3 regions of the Arthrobacter sp. zg-Y1116 genome follow, and region 1 is predicted to be linked to each of the others. Evidence: riboswitches for the same ligand, from Rfam matches in the RefSeq annotation. Region 1 holds a riboswitch; each other region holds the start of a gene.
What was found. Region 1 has a riboswitch for S-adenosylmethionine ahead of NNX34_RS14020 (bifunctional o-acetylhomoserine/o-acetylserine sulfhydrylase). Riboswitches for the same ligand answer to the same signal wherever they lie in the genome.
Positions count from the first base shown of each region.

Region 2: it holds a riboswitch for S-adenosylmethionine, as region 1 does, so the genes downstream of both, NNX34_RS05985 (cobalamin-independent methionine synthase II family protein) here and NNX34_RS14020 (bifunctional o-acetylhomoserine/o-acetylserine sulfhydrylase) in region 1, are expected to answer to the same signal.
Region 3: it holds a riboswitch for S-adenosylmethionine, as region 1 does, so the genes downstream of both, NNX34_RS02790 (hypothetical protein) here and NNX34_RS14020 (bifunctional o-acetylhomoserine/o-acetylserine sulfhydrylase) in region 1, are expected to answer to the same signal.

Region 1 is NZ_JANFLR010000004.1:570,549-580,956, forward strand. It holds gene hutI (imidazolonepropionase) at 1-298, shown strand, start outside; gene NNX34_RS14000 (CPBP family intramembrane glutamic endopeptidase) at 386-1,174, shown strand; gene NNX34_RS14005 (glycoside hydrolase family 2 protein) at 1,222-3,030, shown strand; gene NNX34_RS14010 (endonuclease domain-containing protein) at 3,163-3,990, opposite strand; gene NNX34_RS14015 (VOC family protein) at 4,645-5,295, opposite strand; SAM riboswitch class IV at 5,456-5,572, shown strand; gene NNX34_RS14020 (bifunctional o-acetylhomoserine/o-acetylserine sulfhydrylase) at 5,650-6,966, shown strand; gene NNX34_RS14025 (homoserine O-acetyltransferase) at 7,005-8,123, shown strand; gene NNX34_RS14030 (VOC family protein) at 8,120-8,899, opposite strand; gene NNX34_RS14035 (SRPBCC domain-containing protein) at 9,017-9,457, shown strand; gene NNX34_RS14040 (SGNH/GDSL hydrolase family protein) at 9,467-10,309, opposite strand; gene NNX34_RS14045 (alpha/beta hydrolase) at 10,398-10,408, shown strand, end outside.
Region 2 is NZ_JANFLR010000001.1:1,258,614-1,269,021, reverse strand. It holds gene pheA (prephenate dehydratase) at 1-786, opposite strand, end outside; gene NNX34_RS06005 (rhodanese-like domain-containing protein) at 783-1,109, opposite strand; gene NNX34_RS06000 (amidase) at 1,261-2,661, shown strand; gene NNX34_RS05995 (MsnO8 family LLM class oxidoreductase) at 2,663-3,655, opposite strand; gene NNX34_RS05990 (peptide MFS transporter) at 3,926-5,329, shown strand; SAM riboswitch class IV at 5,453-5,576, shown strand; gene NNX34_RS05985 (cobalamin-independent methionine synthase II family protein) at 5,596-6,801, shown strand; gene NNX34_RS05980 (hypothetical protein) at 6,871-7,236, opposite strand; gene pgm (phosphoglucomutase (alpha-D-glucose-1,6-bisphosphate-dependent)) at 7,353-8,984, shown strand; gene NNX34_RS05970 (aldehyde dehydrogenase family protein) at 9,062-10,408, opposite strand, start outside.
Region 3 is NZ_JANFLR010000001.1:601,288-611,695, forward strand. It holds gene NNX34_RS02775 (ATP-dependent DNA ligase) at 1-669, opposite strand, end outside; gene NNX34_RS02780 (alpha/beta hydrolase) at 680-1,231, opposite strand; gene NNX34_RS02785 (LLM class flavin-dependent oxidoreductase) at 1,306-2,325, shown strand; SAM riboswitch class IV at 3,056-3,188, shown strand; gene NNX34_RS02790 (hypothetical protein) at 3,204-3,608, shown strand; gene NNX34_RS02795 (VOC family protein) at 3,721-4,158, shown strand; gene NNX34_RS02800 (CPBP family intramembrane glutamic endopeptidase) at 4,224-4,988, opposite strand; gene NNX34_RS02805 (NAD(P)H-hydrate dehydratase) at 5,030-5,911, opposite strand; gene NNX34_RS02810 (histidine phosphatase family protein) at 5,892-6,632, opposite strand; gene NNX34_RS02815 (MFS transporter) at 6,671-7,903, opposite strand; gene narI (respiratory nitrate reductase subunit gamma) at 7,937-8,752, opposite strand; gene narJ (nitrate reductase molybdenum cofactor assembly chaperone) at 8,749-9,447, opposite strand; gene narH (nitrate reductase subunit beta) at 9,444-10,408, opposite strand, start outside.

The DNA of each region.
Region 1 (10,408 bases):
CTGCAACCCGGGAACGTCCTTCACCAGCTCCATGGCTTTCTGCGTGGCCACCGCCGTGCTCCAGATGGGACTGACCGTGCAGGAAGCCGTCCGGGCCGCCACTTACGGCGGCGCCCTGGCACTGCGGGTGCACACCGGGTCCGACCGGGACGGTGCCCGGGCTGTCGGCTCGCTCGCCGTCGGACACCGTGCCGACCTGCAGCTGCTCAACGCGCCCTCAGCTGCCCATCTGGCGTATCGGCCCGGCATGCCGCTGACCGGCATGGTGTTTCGAGCCGGGGTGCCGGTGCGCCGCTGAGCGGGGCCGCGGGGCATGGTCCAGGTTCGATACGAGAGTCGGTAAGCCCGCCTCCTGCATGCCGATGTGTCCGGCACAATGGTGTCCATGCGCGCTGCCTTCCCCTCCGCCCCCGCCGAATCCCTGGATCCGCGGGCCCGCCGGATGCTGGTGTTCGAAATCCTGATTGTGCTGGGGCTTTCGCTCGGCAGGTCCGGGGTCTATGCCGTCGTCGAACTCATTGAGAAAGCCACCCAGGCACCGTTGGGCGACCAGACCACCACCTTGAATCCCGTCCTTGATGATCGGCCGTACTTCGACCTGGTGTACCAGCTGCTGGGGATCTTCTTCTCCCTGCTGCCCGTGGCGCTGGTCCTGTTCCTGCTGACCGAACCCGGGAAATCCGCGTTCCGCCGGATCGGGTTCACGTTTGCCCGGCCGCTTCGCGACTTTGCGTTGGGGGTGGCTCTGGCAGCGGTCATCGGTATCGGGACGCTTGGCGTTTACGCCGCCGGACGGGCACTGGGCATCACCACCGCCATTGTTCCGGCAGCCCTGGACACCTACTGGTGGACGCTGCCGGTGCTGATCCTCTCTGCCATGCGGCATGCCGTGCTCGAGGAAGTCATTGTGGTGGGCTATCTGTTCCTGCGGCTGCGGCAACTGGGCTGGGGGACGCCGGCGATCATCCTCACCAGCGCCCTGATCCGGGCCAGCTACCACCTCTACCAGGGGATCGGCCCAGGCATCGGGAACTTCCTGATGGGCCTGCTCTTCGGCTACGTCTACACCAGGACGCGGCGGGTGATGCCGCTGGTGATTGCGCATGCGCTGGTGGACATTGCCGGGTTTGTCGGGTTCGCCTTGTTCGGTTCTGCCATCGGGATCGGCGACTAGGCGGGCACCGCGACTCCGCCGGCACATAGGATGGCCCGGTGACACTGATGACCCGCTGGGGTGCAGCCCTGGACCCCGAATCCGTCCTGCCGGAATACCCCCGACCCCAGCTGGCCCGCGACAGCTACCTCAATCTCAACGGCTACTGGCAGTACGCCATCACCGGCGCCCGCCGGGAGCAGCCGCCACGGGACGGGGACTGGGACGGGGACATCCTGGTGCCGTTCTCACCAGAGGCGCCGCTCTCCGGCGTGAACCGGCACCTCCAGCCGCAGCAGCTGCTCTGGTACCGGCGGACCGTGACCCTGCCGGAGGGCTTTGCGGGGGAGCGGGTACTGCTGCACTTCGGCGCCGTGGACTCCAGCTGCCGGGTCAAGGTCAACGGCATTCCCGTGGGCGGGCATGACGGCGGCTACCTGCCGTTCTCCCTGGACATCACCGACGCGCTGGCTGCGGGTCCGGACGGCGGTTCCCCCGGGGCCGAGCACGAAATCGTGGTCCGGGTCCGGGACCTGAGCAACACCGGCTCCGCCAGCCGCGGCAAGCAGACCCTGGACCGCGGCGGCATCTGGTACACCGCACAGTCCGGGATCTGGCAGACGGTCTGGCTGGAAGCGGTGCCGCAGGCGAGCATCACCCGCCTGGTCCTCGTGCCGGACCTGGACTCGGTGACCGCCACGGTGCTGGTCGACGACGTCCGGTCCGCCCCGGACAGCACTGGCCTGCAGGCGGAAGTCACCGTAACCGCGGGCGGGCAGCAGGTGGCGGCCGCCGTCGTCGTTCCCGGAAACCCGGTGCGGATCCCGATTCCGGATCCGCACCTCTGGACCCCGGAGGACCCGTTCCTGTACGACGTCGCCGTGCGGCTGCTCACCGCCGGGAGGGAAACCGACCGCGTGCGCAGCTACACGGCGCTGCGGACCGTCGGCACGGGGCCCGACGACGCCGGGCATCTGCGGCTGCTGCTGAACGGGCGGCCGTATTTCCACGCGGGCCTGCTGGACCAGGGGTACTGGCCGGACGGGCTGTACACCGCGCCGTCGGACGAGGCCCTGGCCTCCGACATCCGTGCGGCGAAGGACCTGGGCTTCAACATGCTGCGCAAGCACATCAAGATCGAGCCGCTGCGCTGGTACTACCATGCCGACCGGCTCGGCATCCTCGTCTGGCAGGACCTGGTCAACGGCGGCACGTCCTACAAGCACGCCGTGGTCACTGCCCCCGCGGTGGGTGCGGCGCACCGGGCCGACGGCGACTATGCCGCCTTCGGGCGTGCCGACGAGCAGGGCAGGGAACAGTTCCTGGCCGAACTGCACGGCACGGTGGAGCTGCTGGGCAACAGCCCGTCGATCGTGGTGTGGGTGCCGTTCAATGAAGGGTGGGGCCAGTTCGATGCCAATGCCGTCGCCGACCTACTGCGGGGCCTGGATCCGACCCGGACCATCGACCATGCCAGCGGCTGGCATGACCAGGGCGGGGGAGACCTCAAGAGCGTGCACGTCTACTTTGTGCCGTTCCGGATGCGGAAGGGCTGGCTGGCTGGGTCCCGTGCAGTGGTGCTGTCCGAATACGGCGGGTACAGCCTGCGCATCCCCGGGCACACCTTCAACGACAAGGAGTTCGGCTACCGGCGGTTCCGGTCCCGGCGTGCCCTGGCCCGCGCCTACGAGCGGCTGCACCGGCGGCAGATTGAACCTGCGGTGGCCCGGGGGCTTGCCGCCACGGTCTACACCCAGCTCACCGACGTCGAGGACGAGGTCAACGGCCTGTTGACCTATGACCGCAGGGTGGTGAAGCTCGACGCCGAGCTGGTGCGGGGACTCAATGCGAGGCTTCGCCGGGCTGCCGGGGGCTGACCCGTGCTGCTTGCCTTCGGGATCCGCTCAGTCCCTGCACTTTGTCCGGATCCCCGCAGATTGTCCGGATCCCCGCACCGCGCGGAGCAGGGATTGCCACAAACCGCAGGGATCTGGACAACCCGGAGGGAATCAGCGGCGCCGGGAACGGGGGAGACCAGCGCGGACCAAGCGCTGTACCAAGGACTCAGGGTGCTGGGGCTCTCTTGAGATGTCGTCCCAGGACCAGCGTATAAAACTGACCCCCGTTGCGCGGATGGCATCTTCGCGCCGTTTCTCCTGACGCAGTGTGTCCCACGAAGGGGCAAGGGCTGCATCGCCCCGACCGTATTTCACCGCGCCGTCGAACTCCCCGACGAGCCTCTGCTCGCGCCAATAAAAGTCGACCCGATAGCGGCCGGCGGAGGTGTTGAATTGTTGCTGGAGTTCGGGCGGAAGGAAGCGGTGCCTGTGAATGGCGGCCCGGGAATAGGACTCGCCCGCCGACTCGGAGCGTGGATCGGCGAAGTCGATCACCTGTCGAGCCCGCAGCCGCTTTACCTGGCCGGGCAGGCTCCCGGATAACTCCAACAGGTGGTTCTTTCCCAAAGAAGGAAGACCCAGGACGGGATCGGGCCGGAGCACGTGGTCCATGGCGGGAACCGCGTGCTCGAAAGGGAGATAGGCAGCCATGTCTAGAACGGTCTGGGCCCGGGACGTCAGGGGCACCTCTTCCAAGGCAGTGATCGGTTCGAGCAACTGGCGCTCCACCCATCGGAGTCCGCCGCGACGCTGGCCGTGAGTGGGAGGCACGGCCAACAGCAGCACCTCGGCAGAGTGTCCGATCACCGGCAGCCCCCACATGACCGCAGCAGATTGCTGGATAAGGATGCGCTGACCGTGTCCCTGTTCCACAGCAGCCCGAATCCGGACGCGTTGCTGTTCCCACGGGGAAAGATGCTGCCACTCATCCGTCTGCATGTAGACACCTGTACGGAGGCGGATCAGCTGGCCGGCCCGGCAGCTCGAGGCTAAGGAACGGCGGTCAGTACCGTGGGCTTCAGCATCGGCTGTAAAGATGAGCTCCGGATCCATGGGCTCAAAGATGGATGGGTAACAGCGGACCCGCGAGGGTAATCCTCCCTATTGTGGACAACCCTCTGGTACCTCGGCCTGGAGAAGCCCTGCGGTTTGTCGCGATCCCTGCGGTTTGTGACAATTCCTGCGCCGCGCGGTGCAGGAATCCGGACAGACCGCAGGGATCCGGACAAGCTGCGGGGACAGGCTGCGGGGATCCGGACATACCGTAGGGATCCGGACAGGCTGCGGGGACAGGCTGCGGGGATCCGGACATGCCGCAGGGGTCCGGACAGGCTGCGGGGACAGGCCGTGGGGATCCGGACATGCCGCAGGGGTCCGGACAGGCTGCGGGGACAGGCCGCGGGGATCCGGACATACCGCAGGGATCCGGACAGGCTGCGGGGACAGGCTGCGGGGACATACCGCAGGGACCCGGACGCAGCGCAGGGATCCGGACACGCGGACAGACCGCGAGGATCCGGCAGGGAAACCCCGAACCGGCAGGAAAAACCCGATCCGGCAGGAAAACCCCGAACCGGCAGCAGAAACCCAGTGCTAGATCTCGACAGGACCGTTCGCCGTGTCGAAGGTGACGGACATGATGCCCGGTGTACCCGCCGGAGCAATCCACGTGACATCCACGTTCTCCAGCGGCTTCTCCACGGGATGGCCCAGCCAGTCGGTGACGCGTGCAGCGGAGCCGGCAATGGTCAGGGACTTCAGCTTCACCGAACCGGGCATCCCGGGAATGGCGTTGGAGGGGTGCAGCTCGTCGGTGCCGTCGTCCCAGCGGAGCAGATAGGGAACCTGCGGATCGGCAATCAATCCGTTGATGCCGATCTGCCGCCAGGTCAGCTCCTGGCCGTCGGGGAACTTGCGGTTGCCCGGCACGGAGGCCCGGCCGAGGCGTTCCTCGAAGGGGGAGAGATCGTCAACGGCAACACACCAGCCCATCCATCCGCCGCCGCATTCGGAGCGCTGGCGCACGGCCTGGCCGAACGGCGCCTTGTCCGACGCCGGGTGGTTCAGGACCTCCACCACCTCGACGTACTGGTTGTTGGCCAGGGGCAGGATCATATTGCGGGTACCGAATCGGGGGTGGACGCCACCCTTCACGTAATCGGCGCCGAGAGCAGCAGCAATCCTCTCGGTGGTGGCCAAAAGACCGTCGGGTTCACAGGCATAAGAAACATGGTCCAAGCGCATGCGGCCCATTGTGGCACGTTGTGATACGCGTCTCGACCAAGGGAAGCCTAAGTGCGGAATGTTCCCGGCCGCAGCTCGGAATTACGGCGAAAAAGCGCCGATATTTCACGGTGCGTCATAGAGGTTGCGCGACGGCGGCATATCGGTTTCCATGGGTGCAGGTCATGAGTGCCAGCAGATAGCCCCGGCTTGCTGGCCGGCAACCCTCCAACCGCGGTGGGGTGCCCCGGGTGAAGACCTGGCCGTACGCCAAACGGGCGTCCGGCAAGCGCGGGTCCCACGACCCCACCGGACATCCGGCGTACCCGGATGCACACCGGCGGCGTTGTGCGGCCCCTGGTTTGAGGGAGCATCATGAGTGCAGATTGGTCATTTGAAACCCGCCAGATCCACGTAGGCCAGGAGCCCGACGCCGTCACCGGTGCCCGAGCCCTGCCGATCTACCAGACCACGTCCTTCGTTTTTCCGAGTGCAGAGGCCGCCGCGAACCGGTTTGCCCTGGCCGAACTGGAACCGATCTACACCCGGATCGGCAACCCCACCCAGGAAGCGGTGGAAAACCGGATCGCTTCCCTTGAGGGCGGCGTCGGCGCCCTGCTGCTCGCGTCCGGGCAGGCGGCCGAAACCTTCGCGCTGCTGAACCTGGCGCAGGCCGGTGACCATGTGGTCGCCAGCCCCAGCCTCTACGGCGGCACCTACAACCTGCTCAAGCACACCCTGAAGCGGTTCGGCATTGAAACCACCTTCGTGCAGGACCCGGACAACCTGGACCACTGGCGCGATGCCGTCCGGCCCAATACCAAGGCCTTCTTCGGCGAGGTGGTCTCCAACCCCCGGCAGGATGTCCTGGACCTGGAAGGCATCAGCGCCGTGGCCCATGAGGCGGGCGTGCCGCTGATCGTGGACAACACGCTGTCGACGCCGTACCTCATCCGTCCGATCGAATGGGGAGCCGACATTGTGGTCCACTCGGCCACGAAGTACCTCGGCGGGCATGGGACGGCCATTGCCGGCGTCATCGTCGATTCGGGCAACTTTGACTTCGCCGCGGACCCGGAGAAGTTCCCCGGGTTCAACACCCCGGACGAAAGCTACAACGGGCTCGTCTACGCCCGGGACCTGGGCGTCAACGGGGCCCTCGGAGCGAACCTGGCCTTCATCCTGAAGGCGAGGGTGCAGCTGCTGCGGGACCTCGGGTCCGCGGTGTCGCCGTTCAACGCGTTCCTGATTGCCCAGGGACTGGAAACGCTGAGCCTGCGGGTGGAGCGGCACGTATCCAACGCCGTCGCCGTAGCGAACTGGCTCGAAGGCCACGACGACGTCGTGTCGGTTGCGTATGCGGGCCTGGAGTCCAGCCCGTGGTTTGCGCGCGGCCGCAAATACGGGCCGCGCGGCACCGGCGCCATTGTCTCCTTCGAGATCGAGGGCGGCGTCGACGCCGGCAAGCGCTTTGTGGACGGACTGGAGCTGCACTCGCACGTGGCCAATGTTGGAGACGTCCGTTCCCTGGTGATCCACCCGGCGTCGACGACCCACAGCCAACTGGGGGCCGAAGCGCAGCTGGCCGCAGGGGTCAGCCCGGGGCTGGTCCGACTCTCGGTGGGCATCGAGCACATCGACGACATCCTCGCGGACCTTGACGCGGGGTTCCGGGCCGCCAAGGGAGCATAGCGACTGTGTCCCGGCACCCGGCACCCCGGCACGAGCCGCTGACGGTGCCCCCGCTGCAGCACCCCGCCGATGGGGTGCTGCAGTACGCCTCCATCGGCGGACTGGAGCTGGAAACCGGCGGGTACCTGCCCGACGTCGTCCTGGCCTACGAGACGTGGGGGCAGCTGGACCCGGACGCCGGCAACGCCGTGCTGATTCCGCATGCGCTGACCGGCAGCACCCACGTAGCCCGCGGGAGCAGCACCGAACCGGGCTGGTGGGACGAGCTTGTGGGCCCGGGCCGGACCGTGGACACTAACCGGTACTTCGTGGTCTCGGTCAACATGCTGGGCGGGTGCTACGGCTCCACCGGGCCTGCCTCGACGGACCCGGACGGATTGGCCTGGGGCTCACGGTTTCCGTTCGTCACCATCCGGGATTCGGTCCGGGCGGAGGCCCGGCTGGCGGACCGGCTCGGCATTGCCCGGTGGCATGCCGTGCTGGGCGGCTCGCTCGGGGGAGCTCGGGCGCTGGAATGGGCGGTGACCGAACCGGACCGGGTGCTGCACTGCGGGGTAATCGCAGCCACCGCAGCCAGCACGGCCGAGCAGATCGCGTTTGCCCAGGCGCAGCTGGCCGCTATCCGGCTGGATCCGGATTTCAACGGCGGGGACTATTACAACGGCATTCCTCCGCTGGCCGGGCTCGGCCTGGCCCGCCGCATTGCGCACATTACCTACCGGTCCGAACCGGAACTGGAATACCGGTTCGGGCGCAGTTCCCAGGCTTCCGAGGACCCCTTCGGTGCCGCCTCCCCGGCCGGAAGGGGCCGGTACTCCGTGGAGAGCTACCTGGACCACCAGGCCCGGAAGCTGGCCGACCGGTTCGATGCCAACAGCTACCTGGTGCTCACCGAAGCCCTGGTCAGCCACGACGTCGCCCGGGGCCGGGGAACCCTGCGCGCGGCGCTCGCAGGCACGACGGCGGACTTCTTCATTGCCGCGGTGGAATCGGACCGGCTCTACTTTCCCCAGCAGTCGGCGGATCTGGCAGCGGCCCTGCCCCGGGGAACGCAGGTCCATCTCATTCGGGCGCCCATCGGGCATGACGGGTTCCTGACCAGCGTCCGGGAGATTTCCGGTGCCTTGAAGCGGGAGGTGTTCGGGCAGGACGCTTAGGCGTCCGGGGCCTCCATCAGCCAGAACGCTGCTCCGGTGGGGTCGGCCAGCTGGACCATCCGGCCGAAGTCGGAATCCTCGGGCACACTCAGCACCGATCCGCCCAGCTGCTCCGCCTGCTCGGCCGCGGCGTCGATATCGGCATGGCCGAAGTAGATCTCCCAGTGTGAGGGGATGTCCTCCGGCAGTTCAGCGGCGGCATCCATCACCCCGGCCACCGGGCGGCCGTTGCTCTGCAGCGTGGTGTAGCGGAACTCATCCGTGTCTGAGAGGACCTCCGTTTCCCAGCCGAACACGTTCCGGTAAAACGCCAGGGCCGCCGGATAGTCATTGGTCATGAGCTCGTACCAGACCGGTGCCCGGGTCTCATCGATCCGCGCGAATCCCCGGTGGGTGTCCGGCTGCCAGACACCGATGGCCGCTCCGGTGGGGTCGCCGAGCACCGCCGCCGTGCCCTGGTCCAGGGCACGCGCCGGGTCCAGCATCACCTGTCCTCCGGCGGCGGCAGCGGAACCGGCTGTGGCGCCGGCGTCGTCGGAGGCAAGGTACACGGTCCAGAAATCCGGGAACGTGTTCTCCGGCGGTTTCTGCATCATGCCGGCCACCACGTCTCCGTTGTGCCGGAAGTGGAGGTAATGTCCGGATTCCCTGCCCAGGTCCACGGCGTCCCAGCCGAGCAGCCCGGCGTAGAACTCCCGGGCCCGGGCAGGATCGGAGGAGGCCAGATCCGCCCAGCAGGGGGAACCGGCAGGGAAACGTTCGGGTGCAGCAGGCATGGCGGGCCCTTTTCCGGAGGAACGGCAGGGGATATCCGCAGTTATACCAACCCCGTTCGGCGGACAACAGGGGCCTACCCCTTGCCCGCCGCGGCAATTCGTGGGAGAACATTCCCCATGGCAGATCGGATCTCGCTTTCCGGCCGGGCGCAGTGCTCCCCGGAGGTTCTCTGGCACGTGCTCGTTGATAACCGGGCGTCCTGGTGGCCGGACATGGACTTCGCCGCGCATCCGGGAGCGCCCCTGAAGGAACGGTGGAGCGAGGACGGAGTGGAGCACACCGCCACCGGTACGGTCCTGGCCGTCGCCCCCGGCCGGCTGCTTTCCTTCCGCTGGACCGCACCCGAATGGGGTGCCCATACGGTGGTCAGTTTCGAACTGACCGACGAAATAGATGCCACGGCGGTAGCGGTGACTGAGAGCGGCTTTGCGGCGCTCGACGCCGGTGTGGGCGCCGAACTCTCCGCAGCCCACCGGGAAGGCTGGGCCTTCCACCTGGCGAACCTCATTGAGCAGGCCGAAAAAACCGACCAGGCGCAGCAGGCGGGCGGTTCCTGAAAAACAGGTCTAGTCAGCTGATCCCTGCGGCATCCGCTGCCCGAACATCGGGCCGGCCTCGGGACGCTTGGCGGAGATCCCGTCTCCCGAGGACTGGTGCCGCACCCGGCGGACCACCCACGGGAACAGGAATTCACGGGCCCAGACCATGTCCTCGGAGCGGGCCGTCCGCCAGTTCTTTGCCGGCAGCGGCTTGGTCTCCAGGGGCTGCAGCGAATGCGGCACCTGCAGGGTATCCAGCACCATCGCGGCAATGGTGTGGTGTCCCAGCGGGGAGAAATGCAGGCGGTCCGGAGCCCACATCTGCGGATCATTCAACTCGCGGAGCGCCCACATGTCGGCAATGACGGCGCCGTGCCGCTTGGCTACGGTCCGCAGGTTTTCGTTGTAGACCGCCGCCCGGCCCCGGACACTGCCCAGCACAGGGGTACTCCCGAGATCCGGGCCGGTGAACAGGACCACGCCGGCGCCTGATCCGCGCAGCCGGGCCACGGCACCGTCCATGCGTTCGGCGAGCCGGTCCGGATCGCCGCCGGGACGGATCACGTCGTTGCCGCCTGCGCAGATGGTGACCAGGTCCGGCTTCAGGGCGAGGGCCGGCTCCAGCTGCTCGTCAATGATCTGGTTCAGCAGCCGTCCCCGGATGGCGAGGTTCGCGTAGGAAAAGTCGGGCTGGCCCAAAGCCAGTTCCTCCGCCACCCGGTCCGCCCAGCCGCGGTTGCCGCCCGGACTGTCCGGATTGGGATCGCCGATACCCTCGGTGAAGGAATCGCCCATGGCCACGAACCGGGACCACAGGTGCAGCGGCTGCTGCTCCTGCCGGGATTCGGGGGCGGAAACGGCTTCGGGCAAGGAATTTGTACTCACCGGTCAATACTTGCAAACCGACCCTTGGCTACGCGACCGTAGGTTGTAAATACCGGCATGCCAGAATAAAAGCATGACGAAATC
Region 2 (10,408 bases), on a different contig from region 1:
GATGCTGAAGAAATAGTCACCGAGGAACATACCCGTGGGACGGGACTCGATCCGGCTCAGGTTCACCCCGCGGGTGGAGAACTGCTCGAGGATTTCCATCAGGGCACCCGGGTGGTCCTCCGGCAGGGGAACTACGAGGGTGGTCTTGTCGGAGCCGGTTGGTTCGGGGAGCAGGCCGGGCTGGCTGATCATCACGAATCGGGTGACGGCATCGCGGACATCGCCGATGTCCGCCGCCAGAACTTCCAGCCCCAGCCGCTGCGCCACCAGCGGTGCGCAGATCGCCGCGTCGAAGGACGGATCGGCTTCGCTCAGTCCTACTGCTGCCGCTGCCGTTGAGGAAGCGGGCAAGTATTCCGCTGCGGGAATATTTCCCGCAGCCCATTCCCGGCACTGCGCCCAGGCATGGGTGTGCGTGGAAACCGTGCGGATGTCCGCCAGGGCCACCCCCGGCCGCACCGCCAGGACAAAGGTGATGGGGACCAGGATTTCCCTCAGGATCCGCAGCGAGGCACCGGCGGACAGCGCATCGAGGGTGGCACTGACACCGCCCTCCACCGAGTTTTCAATCGGCACGACTGCAGCGGTGGCCTGCCCGGAGCGGACCATTTCCAGTGCGGAATTCACGCTGGGCGCCGGAATGCGGATGGCGTCCCGGGCGCCCGGAATGGTCAGCAGTGCAGCCTCCGTAAAGGTGCCCTCCGGACCGAGGTAGGCATAAACCACGGTTTCCCCCAGCGGACCGCGGTGATGCGGGGCGGTCTGGGTGTCGGCGGCATGCGTCATTTAACGGTCGGTTCCTGCCCGTTGTCGGAAACCATGGGCTTCCCCGCCTCGAGCCAGGCACCCATCCCGCCGTTGACGTTGACGGCGGAGTAGCCGTTGGCTTCCAGCCACTGGGTGGCCCGGGCACTGCGGCCGCCGGTGCGGCAGATGACGGCAAGGTCCTGGTCCGGGTCCAGATCGTCCAGGGCCTCGGGCAGCCGGTCGAGCGGGATGTGGAGGGCGCCGTCAACGTGGCCGGCCTCCCACTCGTAGTCTTCCCGTACGTCGAGGATCTTCGCGCCCTCGGGAATGGTGTCTACGGTTACGCTCTGCATCTCACTCATTGCTGCCCTCACTGTCGAACGGAAATGTCGCCCCGCACCACGGTTCCGGGCACGCCCGGGCCCGCCGTACGGTGCCGTTTTGTCCAGCCTATAGTGGGACGCGGTCCGAGAGAATAAACGCCCGGACGCCGCCCGCACCGAAAGGCTCGCAATGCCCGCTCCCCACGAGATGACCGCCGTCGAACTCCGGGATGCCCTGGCCTCCGGCGGGCTCGGCGCGGAGGAAGCCACGGACCACTACCTGCGGCGCATCGAAGAGCTCAACCCGGCATTGGGTGCCTTCCTCACGCCGACGCCGGAACTCGCCGTCGCCGAGGCGCGGGCCGCGGACGCACACCGTGCCCGGGGCGGCGAACTGGGCCTGCTGCACGGAATGCCGCTGGCGCACAAGGACCTCACCGATGTGGCCGGCGTGCGCACCACCATGGGCAGCACGGCCCTGGACCCGTGGACAGCCCGGGAGGACGCGGCCCTGCCGGCCGTCCTTCGCCGGGCCGGGGCGATCAGCCTCGGCAAGACCCAGGTCCCCGAATTCGGGCTCAGCAGCTACAGCGAAAACCGGGTGGGTCCGCCGGCGCGGAACCCGCGCGACCAGCGGCTCAGCCCCGGAGGATCCTCCGGCGGCAGCGCAGCCGCAGTCGCCGCCGGATTGATTCCCTTTGCGCCGGGCACCGACGGCGGCGGCTCGGTACGCATCCCTGCGGCGGCCACCGGACTGGTGGGCCTGAAGCCCAACCGCGGGCGGATCCCGGCCGGCTCAGGGCAGCAGGACCTGGGGCAGTTCGTGGTGGCCGGCCCGCTGGCCCGGAATGCAGCGGATGCGGCACTGCTGCTGGATGCGATGGTCGACGAACCCAATTACCGCGCCACCAGCGCGGCCCCCGCCGCCGGAACCTTCCTCGAGGCCGCACTGCGGGCCGAGGGCAGGTTCCGGATCGGGATCAGCACCCGTTCACCCTTCGAATCCGGATTGGAGATCCGGCTTGATCCCGAGGCGGTACAGGCGCTCGACGCCGGTATCGCGGCCCTGACCGGCGCCGGCCACGACCTGCTGGACACGGACCTGGTTTATGACGAACGGTATCCGGACGCGTTCCAGGTGGTGTGGACGGCCGGGCTGGCCACCGCCGTCCTGGCACCGGGCGGGGAAGAACGGCTGACCGACCTGGCCGCCGTCATGCGTCAGCGCGCCCTTCAGCGCAGTGCCGCGGACCTGGTGTCCGCCGTCGAGGTCCTCCGCGCCTTCGAGGCCGAGACCATCCGGCAGTACAGCGCCTACGACATGATCCTGACGCCTACCCTGGCAATGCCGCCGCGGCCCCTCGGCTGGTACGCCAGCGGCGACGCCGGCGCCGGTGACCGGGCGGACGAGGATTACGCGAGGCAATGCCGGTACTCCCCCTTCACCTCCATGGTGAATGTCTGCGGGCTTCCCGCGATTACCCTGCCGGTGCTGGATACCGCGGACGGACTGCCCATGGGGATCCAGCTGATCGGGCGGCCCGGTGCGGAAGCGGATCTGCTGGCCGTGGCGGCCCAACTGGGCTATTGACCTAGAAGAGCCCTGCCAGCAGCCGGTCTGATTCCCGCTGTCCCTCGACATCGAAGGCGCCGCCGGTAACGAGCAGCTCGTCCGCACCGGAGGAAGCCACCAGGTCCTCGAGCCTGCCGTGCACCTGTTCCGGTGTCCCGTAGACAGAGGTCTCGAGGGTGGCGCGGACCAGGTCCTGCTGCCGTCCGGACAGTTCGGCGGCGCGGTGAGCTGCCGACAGGGCGGGGAACACCCCCTTGGTCCGGGAATCGGCCAGGGCATGTGCCTCGGGCAGCAGCAGTTCCCGTGCCTCTTCTTCACTCCCGGCCGCGGCGATGTTGACTGCCGCCAGCACGTAGGGCCGGGGAAAACGGTCCGAGGGGCGGAAGGAGGAGCGGTACCGCTCCAGTGCACCTGTCTGCCCGGCACTGTTCTGCCGGAACAGCGCCGGGCCGCCCAGGACGACGCCGAGGCCGGCGCGTGCTGCTATGTCCACTCCCGCTCCGGTGGCAAGCACAAACACCGGGGTCCGGCCGCGGTCCTGCGGGCGGGCGGTGATCGGCGCGGTGCCGTCGAGATAAGCGAGCAGTTCCGCCAACTGCCCTTCGAATTCCTCCGCCTCGGCCGGTCCTGCCCGCAGTGCCTTCCGCACCGCCGGAGTGAAACCGAGGGAACGGCCCAGGCCAAGATCAATCCGGCCGGGATACAGGGCCTGCAGCGTCGCCGCCTGCTCGGCCACGACCAGCGGCTGGTGGTTCGGCAGCATCACGCCGCCGGAGCCGATCCGGATGCTGTTGGTGCGTGCCGCCAGGGCGGCCATCAGGACGGCGGGTGCCGAGCCGGCAATTCCGGCCACGGCATGGTGCTCGGCAACCCAAAAGCGCCTGTAGCCCAGCCGGTCTGCCGATTCGGCGCGTTCAAGCACTGCATTAAACGCCTCCGGCTCGGGAAACCCTTCGCGGGAGTTGGCACGGTCAAGGATCGAGACGGGAACGCTGAGGCTTGGCATACCCATGCCAACCCCCTGCCTGCTTAGGGAATTCCGTCGCAGACGTGCAAATCCGCGCGTCATGCAGGCAGGTATGCATGTAACGCTGGCAAAATCATCCTTTTTTCATGTGACCTTCGACATAGCTCACCGGGAAAGCTGCCTAGTCTCCGGCGGATTCTTTCAGTTCGGCCTGCTTGACCCCCGGGAGGGAGTGGGAATATTAACCTCGTGAGCCATACCCCCAGTACCTCAGGCGTACAAGAAGCGCGTAAAACCTTCTTCGGCCATCCCCGGATGTTGGCCAACCTCTTCAGCGTTGAGCTGTGGGAGCGATTCTCCTTCTACGGCATGCAGGGCATCCTGCTGTACTACATGTACTACAGCACCACCGACGGCGGCCTCGGCATCGACGAAGCCATTGCCGTCTCCCTGGTCGGCGCCTACGGCGGTGGCGTGTACCTTTCCACCATCGTCGGTGCCTGGCTCGCCGACCGCGTGTTCGGCTCGGAGCGGGTGCTGTTCTACTCCGCCGCGATCGTGGTCCTCGGCCACATTTCCCTGGCTGTGCTCCCCGGTTCCGTGGGACTGGCCGCCGGCCTGATCCTGATTGCCCTGGGTTCCGGCGGCGTCAAGGCCAACGCGACCTCCCTGGTGGGCACCCTGTACGAGGAGAAGGACGAACGACGCGACGCCGGTTTCTCCCTCTTCTACATGGGCATCAACCTCGGCGCCCTCGTCGGCCCGCTCCTGACCGGCCTCCTCCAGGTCCGCCTTGGCTTCCACTACGGCTTCGGCCTGGCCGCTATCGGCATGGCCATCGGCCTGGTCCAGTACGGCATGACCCGCAAGTACCTGCCCAAGGCAGCCCACGAGGTCACCAACCCGCTGCCGCGCAAGAAGTACCTCCCCATGGGCATCGTCGTTGCCGCAGTCGTGGTCATCGTCGCCCTGGCCGCCGCCTTCGGCCTGCTCAAGGCGGAGAACCTGGCAGTGGTCATGGCCACGGTCGCCATCCTGGCCTCCATCGCGTACTTCATCATCATCCTGCGCAGTCCGAAGGTGGACAGGCTAGAACGCCGGCGTGTTTACTCCTTCATGCCGCTGTTCATCGCCAGTGCCGCTTTCTGGGCGCTGTTCCAGCAGCAGTTCACCGTGGTGGCCCTGTACGCCGACACCTCCCTGGACCGGCACATCTTCGGGTGGGAAATGCCGCCGAGCTGGGTCCAGTCGATCAACCCGATCTTCATCATCATCTTCGCTGCAGTGTTTGCCGCCGTCTGGACCAAGCTGGGCGACCGCCAGCCGTCCTCACCGCTGAAGTTCGCCCTGGGCCTGGCAGTGATGGGCCTGGCGTTCCTGGCCTTCATTCCGTTCTCCGGCGGCGGCGCCAACAGCACCCCGCTGCTGGCGATCGTCGGCATCCTGCTCCTGTTCACGTTCGCGGAGCTGTTCATCTCCCCGATTGGCCTGTCCGTGGCAACCAAGCTGGCTCCGGAAATCTTCCGGACCCAGATGGTGGCCCTGTTCTTCCTGTCCGTCTCCCTGGGCACCACCCTGGCAGGCTGGCTGGCACAGTTCTACGATCCCGCAACTGAGGTCAGCTACTTCACCTTCAGCGGCGTCACCGCAATCATCCTGGGCATCGCCCTGGCTGTCGCGACACCGTCGATCAAGAAGCTCATGGGCGGCGTGCGCTAGCAGGCAGGCACCAAGCGTTTCACTAAGGACGGCGGCACCGGAACTTTCCGGTGCCGCCGTCCTTTTTGCCGTCCCGTCACATGCTTGGCTGCATCCCTGCGGCGTGGTTAGGATGGGTCCCAGCTTCAGGAGACACGGCCGCCAAGCTCCGACTTGGCCGTGCACCAACCCCATGCTTCACGGGTGGTTCGGATGACGAAGCGGCCTGCACCGCCCCTTGGGCATCCGGTGCGGGCAAGAGCACCGATTCCTTAAGGATCACTGCCATGCGCAAAAGCACTGACCGTATTTTGACCACGCACGCCGGTTCGCTCCCCCGGACCCCTGAACTGATTGCCGCGAACGCGGCCCGGGAAACCGACCCCGCGGATACGGAAGGCTACGCCGAACTGCTGCAGGCCGCCGTCGCCGACCTCGTGCGCCGCCAGCGCCAGGCGGGTATCGATATCCCCAACGACGGCGAATACGGGCATGCGATGTCCGCGGACGTCGACTACGGGGCCTGGTGGTCCTACTCGTTTGCCCGGCTTGGCGGCCTGAGCGTTGCCGAGACGGGGATCTGGAACATGGAACCGCACCGCTCCGAGCCCGGAAACGTTGTCCTCACCAGTTTCGGGGACCGCCGCGACCGGCAGCGCTTCGCCGATGCCTACACCGACCCAACCTCCGGCATCACCACCGGGGCGCAGAAGGTCTTTCCCAAGGTCACGGGTCCCGTGGAATACACGGGGTACGACGCCGTGGCCGGCGACATTGCCAACCTCAAGTCCGGTCTGGCCGAGGCAGGTTTGTCCGAGGGTTTCCTCGCCTCACTCTCCCCCGGCTCCTGTTCGCGGATTGCCAACGAGTACTACGCGACGGAGGAGGAGTTCATCTACGCCTGCGCGGATGCCATGCGGGAGGAATACCTTGCCATCGTGGACGCCGGGCTGATCGTCCAGATCGATGATCCGTCCATTGCCGAGAACTGGGACCAGATCAACCCCGAGCCTTCGGTGGCCGACTACCTCAAGTTCACGCAGATCCGCGTCGAGGCCCTGAACTATGCCCTGCGCGGCCTGCCCGAGGAACAGGTCCGATTCCACCTGTGCTGGGGTTCCTGGCACGGGCCGCACACTACGGACATCGAGTTCCGCCACCTGGTGGACACCCTGCTGCAGATTAACGCCGGCGGCTACAGCTTCGAGGCAGGCAACGTCCGGCATGAGCACGAATGGCGGGTCTGGGAGGATACCAAGCTGCCGGAGGGGAAGGTCCTCATTCCCGGCGTGGTCTCCCATGCCACCAACGTGGTGGAACATCCGGAACTGGTGGCGGACCGGATTGAACGGTTCGCCCGGCTGGTGGGGCGCGAGAACGTCATTGCGTCCACCGACTGCGGGCTGGGCGGCCGGGTGCATCCGCAGATCGCGGCGGCCAAGCTGGAGACGCTCGGAGAAGGTGCCCGGCTGGCCAGCGCCCGGCTCTGGTAGGCGGGCCACCGACCTGCGTGAGGGTGCGGCGGGCGGGACCGGCGTCCCGCCTCACCCGTGCCCGGGGCCTTAGCCGTCCAGTCCGGCGCTGACCAGCGCCAGCATGCCGCTTGCTGCCGCCAGGGCACCCAGTGCACAGACGGAATTGAACGCCTCCGCTCCGGCCTGCCGCCGGTCCCGCCCGAAGAGGATCCCCGCCGCGGCCCAGGCGGCCGCGAAGGCCAACGCCGGCATCGGTCCGCTGGCAAAACCCGCGGCGGTTTCCGCCCAGGCCGGCAGTGCGAACGCCGAGCGCTGCGTCCAGAAAAACCAGAACACCGGTGCGGCGCACAGGTAGAGCACGTTGAAGAAAACCATCATGGCCCGGGCGCCGCGGCGCAGGCCGCCGTGCGGCAGTGCGCCCTGCGGCGGCACGGAACTACTCGACGTGGCCATCAGCTTCCTTCCCCCGCCGCACCCGCGGCTTCGGCTAGAAGCATACGGGTGCCCCTGCGTTTCTACGTGCACGGCGTGTCTGCCGCCGACTGCGTTTCTTTGGCATGCTTAGGGGTATGTCTAATCGTGCCGGCCAACGCGCCGAACCTTCCGACCTTGTAGATCTCACCGCACTCTTGGACGCCTATTACGACGTCGTACCGGATCCGTCCAACGTTGCCCAGCGCGTGGCCTTCGGCACCTCCGGGCACCGCGGTTCCTCCCTCAACGGCGCCTTCAATGAGCAGCACATCGCGGCCATCACCCAGGCCATCGTGGAATACCGCACCTCGGCGGGCATCACCGGGCCGCTGTTCATGGGCAAGGACACGCATGCCCTGTCCGAACCGGCGCAGAACACCGCCTTGGAAGTGCTGGCCGCCAACGGCGTCAATGTGCAGATCGACGCACGCAACGGATTCACCCCCACCCCGGCCGTGAGCCATGCCATCCTGGTGCACAATTCCACGCGCACGGACCAGGCTGACGGCATTGTGGTCACCCCGTCGCACAATCCTCCGGCGGACGGCGGCTTCAAGTACAACCCGCCCACGGGCGGACCCGCCGGATCGGACATCACCAACTGGATTGCCGACCGCGCCAACCAGCTGCTGGAGAACGGCCTGGACGGGGTCCGGCGCATCCCGCTGGGCGAAGCACGCCTGGCCGATTCGGTGGGCACCTATGACTTCCTGGCGCATTACGTGGAAGACCTGCCCGCGGTGCTGAACCTGGATGCCATCCGGAGCGCCGGCCTCCACATCGGCGCCGATCCCCTCGGCGGCGCCTCGGTGGACTACTGGGGCGCCATCGCGGAACGGCACTCACTGAACCTCACCGTGGTCAATCCCAACGTGGACCCGCAGTGGGCCTTCATGACCCTGGACTGGGACGAGAAGATCCGCATGGACTGCTCCTCGCCGTTCGCCATGGCGTCGCTGATTTCCCGGGCCGGGGATTACGACATTGCCACGGGCAACGACGCCGACGCCGACCGGCACGGCATTGTCACCCCGGATGCGGGACTGATGAACCCGAACCACTTCCTGGCAACCGCGATTGACTACCTGTACCGCAACCGCTCCGGCTGGAGCGCAGACGCCATGGTGGGCAAGACCCTGGTCTCCTCCTCCATGATCGACCGCGTTACCGCAGACCTGGGGCGGGTCCTCATGGAGGTACCGGTGGGCTTCAAGTGGTTCGTGCCGGGCCTGCTCTCCGGCGAAACCGCGTTCGGCGGCGAGGAATCCGCCGGTGCGTCCTTCCTCCGGCTCGACGGAAGCCCCTGGAGCACTGACAAGGACGGCATCCTGCTGGCCCTGCTGGCCTCGGAAATGACGGCCGTCACCGGCAAGACCCCGTCCCAGCGGTACCGCGAACTGACCAACCAGTTCGGCGATCCCGAATATGCGCGCGTGGACGCACCCGCCACCCGCGAGCAGAAGGCCGCGCTGGCCAAGCTCTCGCCGTCGGACGTTACCGCCACCACCCTGGCCGGTGAGGAAATCACCGCGCGCCTGACCGAGGCACCTGGCAACGGCGCGCCCATCGGCGGCCTGAAGGTGACCACGGAAAACGCGTGGTTCGCCGCGCGCCCCTCGGGCACGGAAGACGTCTACAAGATCTACGCCGAGTCCTTCAAGGGCGAGGAACACCTGCACCAGGTCCAGGCCGAGGCCAAGGCCATCGTGGACGGCGTGATTTCCTAGCTTCCGCCGTAAACGGGCCGTAAAAAACAGAAGGGGTGCACCTGCCGGTGCACCCCTTCTTCCCGTTCTGCAGCCGGTTACAGCAGCCGGCGCAGGAGCCGCTTCTTCAGCCCCGTGTAGGGCGGGTACGCGAACCGGAGGGTGTCCAGCAGCGTGCCCTTGGTGAAGACCGGCCGCAGCTGGCTGAACGTGTCGAAGGTGTATTTCCCGTGGTACGCGCCGGTGCCGCTGGCACCTGCACCGCCGAAGGGCAGGCCGGGTACGGCCAACTGGACGGTGCTGGCGTTGTGGTTGATGCTGCCGGCCCGGACCCCCTCCTCGAACGTCTTCCGTGCCGCCGCAGAGTTGCTGTACAAATAGGCGGCCAGCGGAACCGGACGGGAATTAATGAATTTCATTGCCTCCGCCAGGTCCCGGACCTCGATGATCGGCAGGACGGGGCCGAAGATTTCCTCCTGCATCACGGGTGAATCCGGGGCCACGTCGGTGAGGATGGTCGGTTCCAGGTACAGGCTTCCGCGGTCGCTGCGCCCGCCGGCCAGGACCGTGCCGCTGTCCAGCAGCCCGACCAGCCGTTCCCAGTGCTGTTCGTTGACAATCCGGCCCAGGTCCTTGCTCCGGGACGGATCCTTGCCGAACTGCTCCGCGACCGCCCGCACCAGGTGCTTCTTCAGCGCAGGTGCCGCCTCTTTCGTCACGAGGACATAGTCCGGGGCCACGCAGGTCTGGCCGGCGTTAAGCAGTTTCCCGAAGACCAGGCGGCGCGCGACGGCGGCCCAGTTGCCGTCCAGCACCACGGCCGGAGATTTCCCGCCCAGCTCCAGGGTGACCGGGGTCAGGTGTTCGGCGGCGGCCTGCAGGACAATCCTGCCCACGCGCTCCCCGCCCGTGAAGAAGATCGAGTCGAACCGTTCCTTCAGCAGGGCGGTGCTGGCTTCCTGCCCGCCCTCGACCACGGCGACGGCTTCCGGGTCCACATAGCGCGGCAGCAGCTCCGCCAGCACGGCCGACGTCGCCGGGGCCAGTTCGCTGGGTTTGAGGACTGCCGCGTTGCCGGCGGCGAGGGCACCGACCAGCGGCGCCAGGACCAGCTGCACGGGATAGTTCCAGGGACCGATGATCAGCACCACGCCCAGCGGCCGTGGTTCGGTCCGGGCCGACGCCGGCTGCAGGCCCAGGGGGACGGAAACCCGCCGGCTGCGGGCCCAGTTCTCCAGATGCTTCAGTGCGTGTTCGGCCTCCGCCCGCACCAGGGAAAGTTCGGTGACGTAGCTTTCGAGCGGATTCTTGCCCAGGTCCGCTGCCAGGGCGTCCGCCAGCTCCTGTTCCCGCTCGTGGAACAGCCGGACCAGGCCTTCGAGCTGCTGCCGGCGCCAGGCGAGCGGCCGGGTGCGGCCGGAGTCATAGGTTTCCCGCACCTTGGC
Region 3 (10,408 bases), on a different contig from region 1:
GCCGATCAGATCGGGGCCGGACTTGTGCACCCGGTAGCCGGCGAGCACGCAGTCCGCCGTGCGTTCGTGCTTGAGCTTGGCCATGGTGCGCTTGTTCGGCGCGTAGGGGCCGGCCAGGGGTTTGGCCACCACACCGTCCAGGCCGGCACCTTCAAAACGGCCGAACCAGTCCTGCGCCCGGTCGGCGTCGTCGGTGGCGGCGGTGACGGACACCGGTGCCTGCGCCGTTTTCAACGCCTGCACCAGGGCCTCCCGGCGTTCGGAGAACGGCCGGTTCCGGTAGTCGACGTCGCCCAGGGCCAGCAGGTCGAAGGCCACGAACCGGGCCGGAGTTTCCTCCGCGAGCAGCTTCACCCGGCTGGCGGCGGGATGGATCCGCTGCTGCAGCAGTTCGAAGTCCAGCCGTTTGCCGTCCGGAGCCACCATAACTATCTCGCCGTCCAGCACGCACCGCTCCGGCAGGTTCGCTTTGAGCGCTTCGACGAGTTCGGGGAAATACCGCGTCATCGGCTTTTCGTTCCGGGAGCCGATCTCGATGTCGTCGCCGTCCCGGAAAATGATGGACCGGAATCCGTCCCATTTGGGTTCGTACAGGTAGTCCCCGCGGGGCAGGGCGCTGACGGATTTGGCCAGCATCGGCGCAACCGGGGGCATCACTGGAAGGTCCATGTGCCCATTCTTATCCGATTGCGGCCGGTTCCCCCAGCCCTGCGGTGAAGGCCGTGAGCAGGTCGCGGCCCTGCTCCCAGTAGCCCACCCCGCTCTTTTCGTTGATGTGGGCGAGCTCGCCGGCGTTGATAACGGGCAGTTTCCAAGCCGCAGCGATGCTTTGGGCGGACGGCAGCGCACAGTACGGATCGCTCTCGCTGGCAATCAGGAGGCCGGGCACTGGCAGTTCCTGCATCCGCGGATTCCGGAACGTTTCCGCGGCCTGCGGAAACGAGGCGGCAACGGGATCCGGCGGGCTGACCAGGAACACTCCGCGGGCGCCGTCGGGGTTTCGATGCAGCCACTCCACCGCGGCCAGGCAGCCCAGGCTGTGGGCCACGAGGACCGTCTGCCCCTTCTGCGCGCCGGCGGCCCGGTCCAGCGCCGCCATCCAGTCCTGAAGCTCGGGTTCATCCCACGACGACGGCGCGATGCGGGTGACGTCCGGCAGCTCCGCTTCCCAGCGGCTCTGCCACTGCTCCGGCGGTGAGCCCTGATAGCCCGGGACCATGGTGATGTGCATGAGGGCTGTTTCCTTTCGCTGGTTCGGCGCAGGTGACCGGGAATACTGCCGACGCTTCCGGCGCTGGAGCTTTTATGAAGAAAATAGGATTCCTGTCCTTCGGACATTACCGGAATGCTGTGGGGTCGATGACTCCCAGTGCGCAGGACGCAATACTGCAGCAGATTGAGCTGACGGTCGCCGCCGAGGAAATCGGCGTCGACGGCGCGTATATGCGGGTGCACCACTTTGCCCCGCAGTTCTCCGCCCCCTTCCCCATGCTCGCCGCCATGGCCGCGCGGACCAGCAGGATCGAGCTGGGCACGGGAGTGATCGACATGCGCTACATGAATCCGCTGGCGATGGCAGAAGACGCCGCAGTGGCGGACCTGATCAGCGGCGGCAGGCTGCAGCTCGGCATCAGCCGGGGATCCCCCGAGCCCGCCCTGCGCGGTTATGAGTCCTTCGGCTACGTTCCCGGCCCGGATTCCTCCGACGCCGACATGGCCCGGCAGCACACCGAAGTGTTCCGTGCCGCCATTGCCGGCGCCGGAGTGGCGCAGGCCGATCCGGCCATGACCGGCAGCACCGGAGCCATGGCCATTGACCCGCTGTCCCCCGGACTGCCGGAGCGGATCTGGTGGGGGTCCGGGACCCGGGCCACCGCCAAGTGGACCGGTGAGCAGGGCATGAACCTGATGAGCTCCACGCTCCTGACCGAGGACACCGGGGTGCCGTTCGACCAGCTGCAGGCCGAGCAGATTGCGGTGTACCGGAAGGCCTGGGCCGACGCCGGACACCAGGGCACCCCGCGGGTGTCCGTCAGCCGCAGCATCATTCCGCTGGTGACCGGGCAGGACCGGCACTACTTCGGGCTGCGCGCGCAGGCCGAGGGCCGGGACCAGGTGGGCCACCTCGACGGCGGATTGGCCCGGTTCGGGAAGAGCTACATCGGTGAACCGGACGTCATTGCTGCCGAATTGGCCGCGGATGCTGCGGTGCAGGAAGCCGACACTGTCCTGGTGACCGTGCCGAACCAACTGGGCGTGGAGTACAACGCGCATTTGCTGGAGAGCATCGTCAAGCTTGTGGCGCCGGGGGCCGGCTGGCGGTAAGTCTCGTCTGGCCCGGGTCCGCCCGGTCCTCCGGGTCCAGCCGGGTCCGCCGGGTCCGCCGGGTCCTCCGGGTCCAGCCGGGTCCGCCGGGTCCGCCGGGTCCTCCGGGTCCGCCGGGTCCGCCGGGTCCTCCGGGTCCAGCCGGGTCCGCCGGGTCCGCCGGGTCCTCCGGGTCCAGCCGGGTCCGCCCCCTGCGGGGCTGGAACGGCGGCAACGAAATTCCCCGCTCGCAGAGCTCGCGGGAAATATTAAAGCCGCCTTCCTCCAGCCCCTCCGGTGGCGGCGCGTGGTGTCCAGCACCTTCCGGGGCGGGCTGGGCCCAGCTCCTCCGGTGGCGGTTGTAGGTGCCGGAGCGCCTTCCTCCAGGCCCTCCGGCCGCGGGCAGCGTCCCAACCAGGACGCGGCCTGCGTACATCTTCGACTGGGAGGGACGGGCGTCGCCCCCGAGGTCCTCGCGCCGACGGAAGGCGAGGTGCAGAACGTAGGCACCGGACGGCAGGCGAGGTGCAGAACGTAGGCACCGGACGGCAGGCGAGGTGCGGAACGTAGGCGCCGGACGGACCGGGTTAGGCGGCTTTAATAATCCTTGCGAGCTCTGCGAGCAGGGATTTTCGTTGCCGCCGTTCCGGTCCGCCCGGCGCACCCCCACACGACGCACGCCCACCCAGCGGCACCCTCTGAAACGGTCCACTGTCGAAATGTCAGTGGCCTCCGCTAGAGTAGTTTTCAGCTTCACGAGATGTGGCCTTCGCCCGGTTTACCGGGCACAAAAGCTCCGACTGGCCCCACACCAACCCCATTGTTCGGCGGGTGGTTCGGATGACGAAGCGGCCTGCGTCATTCGTCGCAGGCAAGGACAACCTGCAAAGGAACCCACTGTGAGCATCTCCAGTGTCAGCAAATCCGGTCTCAGCAACTGCAGCGGCTTCGCCCCCGGGCACAACATCCATTGGATCCACAGCCGCCGCCTCGAGGGCTGGGAACAGTGGTCGGACGTCGAAGTCACGGCGGATCCGCAGCTGGACCTCATCTACCTGGTGTCCGAAGGTACCCAGCACCTGATGTGGTTCCACAATGTTCCGGCCGTCGCCACCGCGCTCGCGGCCGCCGTCGATACCCCGCAGTGGTGCCAGCGCTATTCCACACTGATGGTGCCCGGCGGATTCGACTCGGATGCCCGGAGTTCTTTTTTCTACTTGGCCCGGCCGGAACGGGTGGTTCCATGCAACGGCTCCCTGGTTCGGGCCCCGGAAACTGAGCGGATCGAAAAGGCCGGCTCCTAGCCTTTTGCCCGGCTCCGGGATTCGTATGAATGCCGGAGCCGGGCAAGCGCGCTGAACTGAGCAGTCTCGAATACCCGTGGCCCGGAGCGGCCGCGAACCTACGCTGGGCGCCATGGCATACAACGTACAAATCTGTGTGGACTGCACCCATGCCCTCAACCAAGCGGATTGGTGGGCCGAAACCCTCAAATGGGCCAGGGAACCCACCGACCAGGAGGTCCTCCAATCCGCCCTGGACCAGGGCCTCGCCTCACCGACGGACGTAGTGGAACACCACGGCGTCCGGGTCTGGCGGGATGTCGCTGCCATTTGCCCGCCCGACCAGGTGGGCCGGCGCGGGCGGCTGCGCATCCTGTTCCAGACGGTGCCGGAACCCAAGACGGTCAAGGACCGGATCCACCTCGACGTGATTCTGGATGACATGGCCAAGGAGGAAGCACGCCCCAGGTTGGAACAGCGGGGAGCCACCTTCCTTTATGAAGCCAGCCAGGGGCCGCAATCCTGGTACACCATGGCCGACCCGGAAGGGAACGAATTCTGCATCGGTTGACGACGCCGGTACTCACCCTTGTAGAGAAGGCGGACGCTGGGACGCGGCAGCTACGCAGGCAGCAGCTACTGCTGCAACAGCTCCGGCGGCACGCTGTAGAGGAGGATGACGCCCAGCAGGTTCTTCGCGGCGTGCACACCGTAGGAAAGCATGAAGTTGTTTCCGGCCCAGACGTAGATGCCTACGAGGGTGGCGCCCATCGCCAGGTAGGGCATCAGCACCGGCAGGGTCAGGGATTCCTTGCCCACAATGTGGATGGAGGCGAATAACAGGACCGACAGGATGCAGCATCCCCAGAGGTTCCAGTACCGGCTGAGCTTGCCGATCAGCAGGTGGCGGAAAATGTACTCCTCGACAAAGGGCGCCAGCACCACCAGCAGCGGCACCACCAGCCACGGCGATACGGACCCCACAAATCCCTCGACGGCTTCCTGGTTCACCGCCGTTTCGACCTGCCCGCTCAGCAACGCCCCGATCATGGTGACAATGAGCATGACGAGGACGCCGGCCGGAATCAGGGACAGGGACAGCACCGGCCGGGTAGCCAGAATCTTCGTTTCCCGCACCACGTAGGGCCGGGCCGCGAGGAAAGCCAGGAGGCCTGCGACCCCGTAAAACGCCAGGTTCAGGACGTAGGCGGCTGCAACCGGATCCGGAACCAGCATCACCAGGACAGGCATAACGAGTCCAGGCGCAAAGCTCAGGACCAGCAGGAACACCACGTAGAAACCTGCTGCCACGGCGTCACGGCGGGTGAAACGGTAGGAAAGCCACGGAATGTGGGCCGCAGGTCGCCCCGGAGGGCCGGTCCGGTATTCGTTCGCTGTCATTACCTCAGGATATGGGCCGTTCCGCCGGGATACAGCCCTCGCTAGCTCAACTCCGCGATCACCGGCGGCATGGCCTCGAGCAGCTCCCGCGCCAGGAAGCTGAGCGGTCCCCGCGAGGCGGAGAGCCGGTCCCCGCTCACCGCGTGCAGATAGGTGCCCCAGCACGCTGCCTGTTCCGGCGTCGCACCGCGGGCAAGGAACCCGCCCACCGCACCGGCAAGGACATCCCCGGACCCGGAAGTTCCCAGGCCCGAGTTCCCGGCCGGCACTTCCCAGCTCCTTCCGTCAGGAGCGGTAATGACGTTGTGCGCGCTGACCACCGCCCGGTATTTCCGTGCCACCTCCAGGGAGGCTTTCGGCAGGTCCAGGGAGTCTTCGTCGGCATCCTCGTCCTCGAGGAGGCGCAGGATTTCAGCACCGTTCGGGGTCAGGACCAGCCGGCCGGCCAGGGTGTCGTAAAGTTCCGGCAGCCCGGGCAGCACTCCGAGGGCAAAGGCGTCCAGTACCACCTGTGTCTTTTCCCCGAGCAGCGGAACCACTGACCGCAGGAGCGCTGCGGCCTGCTCGGCGTCGTCCAGGCCGGGGCCGATCACTACTGCCGACGCCGTCGAAAGATCGGATTCGAGCCGCTTGCCGGCCGCCGCGCCGTCAATCCCGCCGTCTTCCTCCGGCAGTCCCACCACCCCGGATTCGGGGATGGCCACGGCGACGGCGATCGCCGCCGATTCCGCCAACCCCATGGTCAGGCGGCCGGCGCCGACCCGCAGTCCGGCAAGCCCGGTCAGCATCACCGCTCCCGGGGTGCTGCGCGCTCCGCCGATCACCAGCACGGTGCCGCGGTCCTCCTTGCCGGAGGCCTCGGTGGAAAGCCGCCAGCCTCGCAGCAGTGCGGGGGTAACAAGCTCAACGGGGGTGGATGTCATCGGTTTCTCCTGCATGTTCGGTTACCGGTGCTCCGCTGTCCTGCAGGTGGAGCACGCTGTTGAAGGTGTGTAGTTTCCAGGGCCCGGTGCCGGTGGGGCGCACCAGCCGGGTGACTGAGCCGTTCCGCACGCTGTTGGCGGCGGCGGTGTCCAGCAGTTCCTGCTCGCTCATCCGTTCCAGCACGTAGCGGATCAGCAGGATCACGGCGTCGTGGCAAACCACCGCCACACGCTTGCCGTCTTCCTCGTCGTCGAGGTCCCGGAACACCGACCGCAGCCGCAGCGCGACGTCGGCCCAGGACTCGCCGCCCGGCGGACGGTAGGCGAATTTCCCCAGCCAGGACCGGCGTTCGGCTTCCCCGGGGAAACGCGCCACGACGCCGGCGGAGGTCAGCAGATCCAGGATCCCGAGTTCCCGGTCCCGCAGGCGCTCATCAATCCGCATGCCACCGGTGAGGCCGGCCAGCCCCGCCAGTTCGGCCGTCTGCCTGGCCCGCAGGTAGGGCGAACACCAGACGGACTCGGGCAGCTCTTCGGCGGGAAGCCCGGCAATCCAGCGGCCAAGCGCTGCCGCCTGCTGCTCGCCGTCGGAGCTGAGCGGGACATCGGGGTCCCGCCAGGGAAGGTCGATACGTTCGGCGCCCTCGCGGCCTGCGCGGGTAGCGGCCACGTTGCCGGCGGATTCACCGTGGCGGACCAGAATCAGTTCAGTTGCACCCATGCTCCGACTCTACCCGCCGGTCCCCGGAGGCCAAGGGCTCAGGTACCGGAGCGGGTATCCACCTTGCCGCCGTTGCGCACCGTGAACGTCAGCAGCAGGGCGACGGCTGCAAAGGCCGCTAGCAGCATCAGGCCCACGAAATAGCTGCGGTTCGCCGGATCATAGGTTGCCCCCATGAGCAGCGGAGGGAAGTAGCCGCCGAGCCCGCCGGCGGCGGCAATAATCCCGCCGACGGTGCCCACGTCCTGCGCCGGAGCGGCACGGCCCACCCAGGCGAACACTCCGCCGGTGCCCAGCCCCAGGAACAAGGCCATCAGGATGAACGCCGTACCGTAGACCTCCTCCTCCTCCGGCCGGAGGGCAACAATAACGGCCAGGACTGCCGTGCCGGCAAAGGAAGCGAGCGTGACCAGTTTCGGCCCGACCTTGTCCGCGATGGTGCCGCCGATCGGCCGGGCGATGACGGCGGCCACGGCGAAGCCTGCGGTCCTGGTTCCTGCCGCGGTCGCATCGTAATCGTAGACATTGCCCAGATAGGTGGGCAGGTAGTTGGAGAACGCCACAAACGCACCGAACACCACGCCGTACAGGAAGCACAGCTGCCAGGTGACGCGCAGGGTGAAGGCGTGGGTGATCTTCGGCAGCACCGGTTCCGTGGGTCTTGACCAGGCCGGGGATTCGCGCAGGATCAGCCAGCTCAGCACTGCCATGGCCGCGACGACGACGGCGATGGTGATGTGGGTGCCCATGTAGCCGACGGCGGCCACCAGCCGCGGGGTGAAGAACGCCGACACGGCCGTCCCCACCATGCCGGCCCCGAACACCCCGGTGGCGAAGCCCTTCCGGCTGCGTTCGTACCAGGCGGAGCAGAAGGGGATGCCGATCGCGAAGACGGTCCCGGCGATGCCGAGGAAGAACGCGATGACCACCAGGAAGGGGAAGTTACCCTGCTGGCCGACGATTCCGGTGAGCAGTACCAGCGGCGCCGTCACTCCCAGGATCACGGTGAACATAACGCGGCCGCCGTAGCGGTCCGTCAGGGCGCCGACGGGGATCCGGGCCACCGAGCCGACCAGGATCGGCATGGCCACAAGGACCGAGGTTTGTCCGGCACCCAGGTCCATGTCTGCGGCGTAGCGGCTGGAGAGCGGTCCGATGATCGTCCAGGCCCAGAACCCCACTGTGGAGGCGATGGTTGCGACGATCAGGTTCCGCAGCTGGCCGGACCGGAGGTCTGCGCCTGCGGCCGGAGGAGAAGATGCTGTGGACATGGCTGCCTGCCTTCCGCCAGATGAACTCGGTTCCTAAGGTGTGCCCGGGCGGTCCCGGTCGGGGGTCCCCACGGGGTCCCAGCCGCCGCGCGGCGTCCTAGCCCCCGGAACCGGCCGCCGGCCCCGTGAGCGGTAGACGATGTAGGGCCGGAACAGGTAGTGCACGGGCGCGGTAAACGCATGGACCAGCCGGGTGAAGGGCCAGAGGGCAAAGAGCACCAGCCCGAAGACCGTATGGATCTTGAAGGACATGGAGGCAGCCGTCATTCCCGTGATGTCGGGCTGCAGGATGAAGATGGAGCGGAACCACGGCGCCACGGTGTCCCGGTAGTTGACGATGTTCGTGTCGAAAACGGAAAAGACCGTGGTCGCGAGTCCGGTCAGGATCGCAGCCAGGAGGAAGATGTACATCCCTTTGTCATTGCGGGTGGTGGCCATGAAGACCGGGCCGGTGGTCCGGCGTCGGTAAATCAACAGCACTATCCCCACCAGCGTGGCTACGCCCGCCAGGATGCCCACGCTCAGGGCAAAGAAATGGTAGGTGTCCTCGTTGAGCCCGATCGCATCCATCCAGGTTTTCGGAATCACCAATCCGACGAAATGCCCCACAATCACCGCCAGGATCCCGAAGTGGAAGAGCGGGGAAGCGATGCGCAGCAGCCGGGACTCGTAGAGCTGGGATGACCGGGTGGTCCAGCCGAACTGGTCATACCGGTACCGCCAGATGGAGCCGAGCACCAGGATGGCCAGCACCAGATAGGGCAGCACTCCCCAAAGCATGACGTCGTCCACACCCACCTGCACGTTCCCCGGCGGCGGCACGTCCAGCGGTGCGGGTACGGCAGTCATGGGTGGCTCCTTTCGCTCACCGGCAGCAGCCGGGAGCTGTACGGTTCCAGCCCCACGGTTTCGGTGGGCGGGCCGTAGCCCGCCGTACGCATCACGGCGGCCTGGGTCTCAGGTGACACACCGGGAAGGGTGGAGCAGACCAGGGTGAGGACGCCCTCGTAGGGCAGGTCGTCGTCCCGCAGGGCCAGCCGGAGCAGTTCCACTGACGGACGGTAGCGCTGCAGCAGTTCGTAACCGTCCTCCGGAGAAACCTTGGCGGCGAATTCCAGCACCAGGGGCAGGTAGTCCGGCAGCTCGGTGCCTTCCGGCAGCACACCGTGGGAGCGGTAGATCTCCTTGAAGGCGGCGAGTGCCTCGCCCCGGCGGCGGGTATCCCCGTCGGTCCAGTAGGTCAGGTGCAGGCTGTGCCGCTTGGACAGGTCGAATTCCTGCACATAGGCCGCCTGCACATCCGGCAGCGGCCGGGACGACAGCCAGGCGAAGAGCGGCTCCAGCTCCTCCGCCGGTGCCCCGGCTTCAGCCAGGGCCGCGCGGATTCCCGGGATCAGTTCCACCAGCTGCTCGTCCGGGTATTCGAGCAGCAGGGCAGCGGCCTGCCGGATCACCCGGCTGCGGCCCGGCCGGGCATCGGCGTAGGGCTCGGGCGCCAGGGTGCCCTTCCCGGGTTTGCCGAGCAGCTTCTCCAGCAGGCTCATTTATCAGCCCTGCCTTGATCCGAACCGGGCCCGTCGCCCTCAGCCTGGTCGTAGCCCGCGCCCATGCCCTCGCCGGCACCCTCATCGGGTGCGCCGCGGTTGTTGTTGGCCGGAAACAACCCCTGCGGAGAGCCCCGTCCATCCCAGTTGAGCAGGTTCACCCGCCCGCCCAGGTTGCCGTTGCCCGTCGGGTCCTCCCCGCGCTGCCGGGCCTGCAGGGCCTCGAAGTTCTCCACCGCCACGGGCATCGGCCGCCCGGAAGCCTCGCCGAAGACCCCTGTCTGCCCCATCCCGGGGCCGCCCTCCACATCCAGGGAACAGCCGATCTCCTCAAGGTTGTGCGCGTCCTCCGCGTGCGCGGCGGGAATCACGTACCGCTCCTCGTACTTCGCAATGGCCATCAGCCGGTACATCGCGACAATCTGCGCGCCGGTCATGCCGACGTCGGCCGCGATCCGCTCGTCAGGCTCATCACCCAGGGTGATGTTCCGCATGTAGGCGCGCATGGCGGCGAGTTTCCGCAGCACTGCGGTGACCAGGTCCGTGTCCCCTGCTGTGAACAGTTCGGCGAGGTATTCCACCGGAATCCGCAGGGCCTCGATGGCGCCGAAGAGATTCTCCGCCGCTTCGCCGTCGTGCCCCTGCTCCTTCAACACGTCCACGATCGGGGACAGCGGCGGCACGTACCAGACCATCGGCATCGTGCGGTATTCGGGGTGCAGCGGCAGCGCCACCCGCATTTCCTTGGCCAGGGCGTAGACCGGCGAGCGCCGCGCGGCGTCCAGCCAGTCCTCCGGGATGCCTTCGGCCCGGGCGCCGGCAATGACCTCCGGATCATTGGGGTCCATCATCAGGTCCAGCTGCGCCTCGTAGAGGTCCTGCTCGTTGGGCACGGACGCGGCTTCGGTGACCCGGTCGGCGTCGTACAGGAAGATCCCGATGTACCGCAGCCGGCCCACAC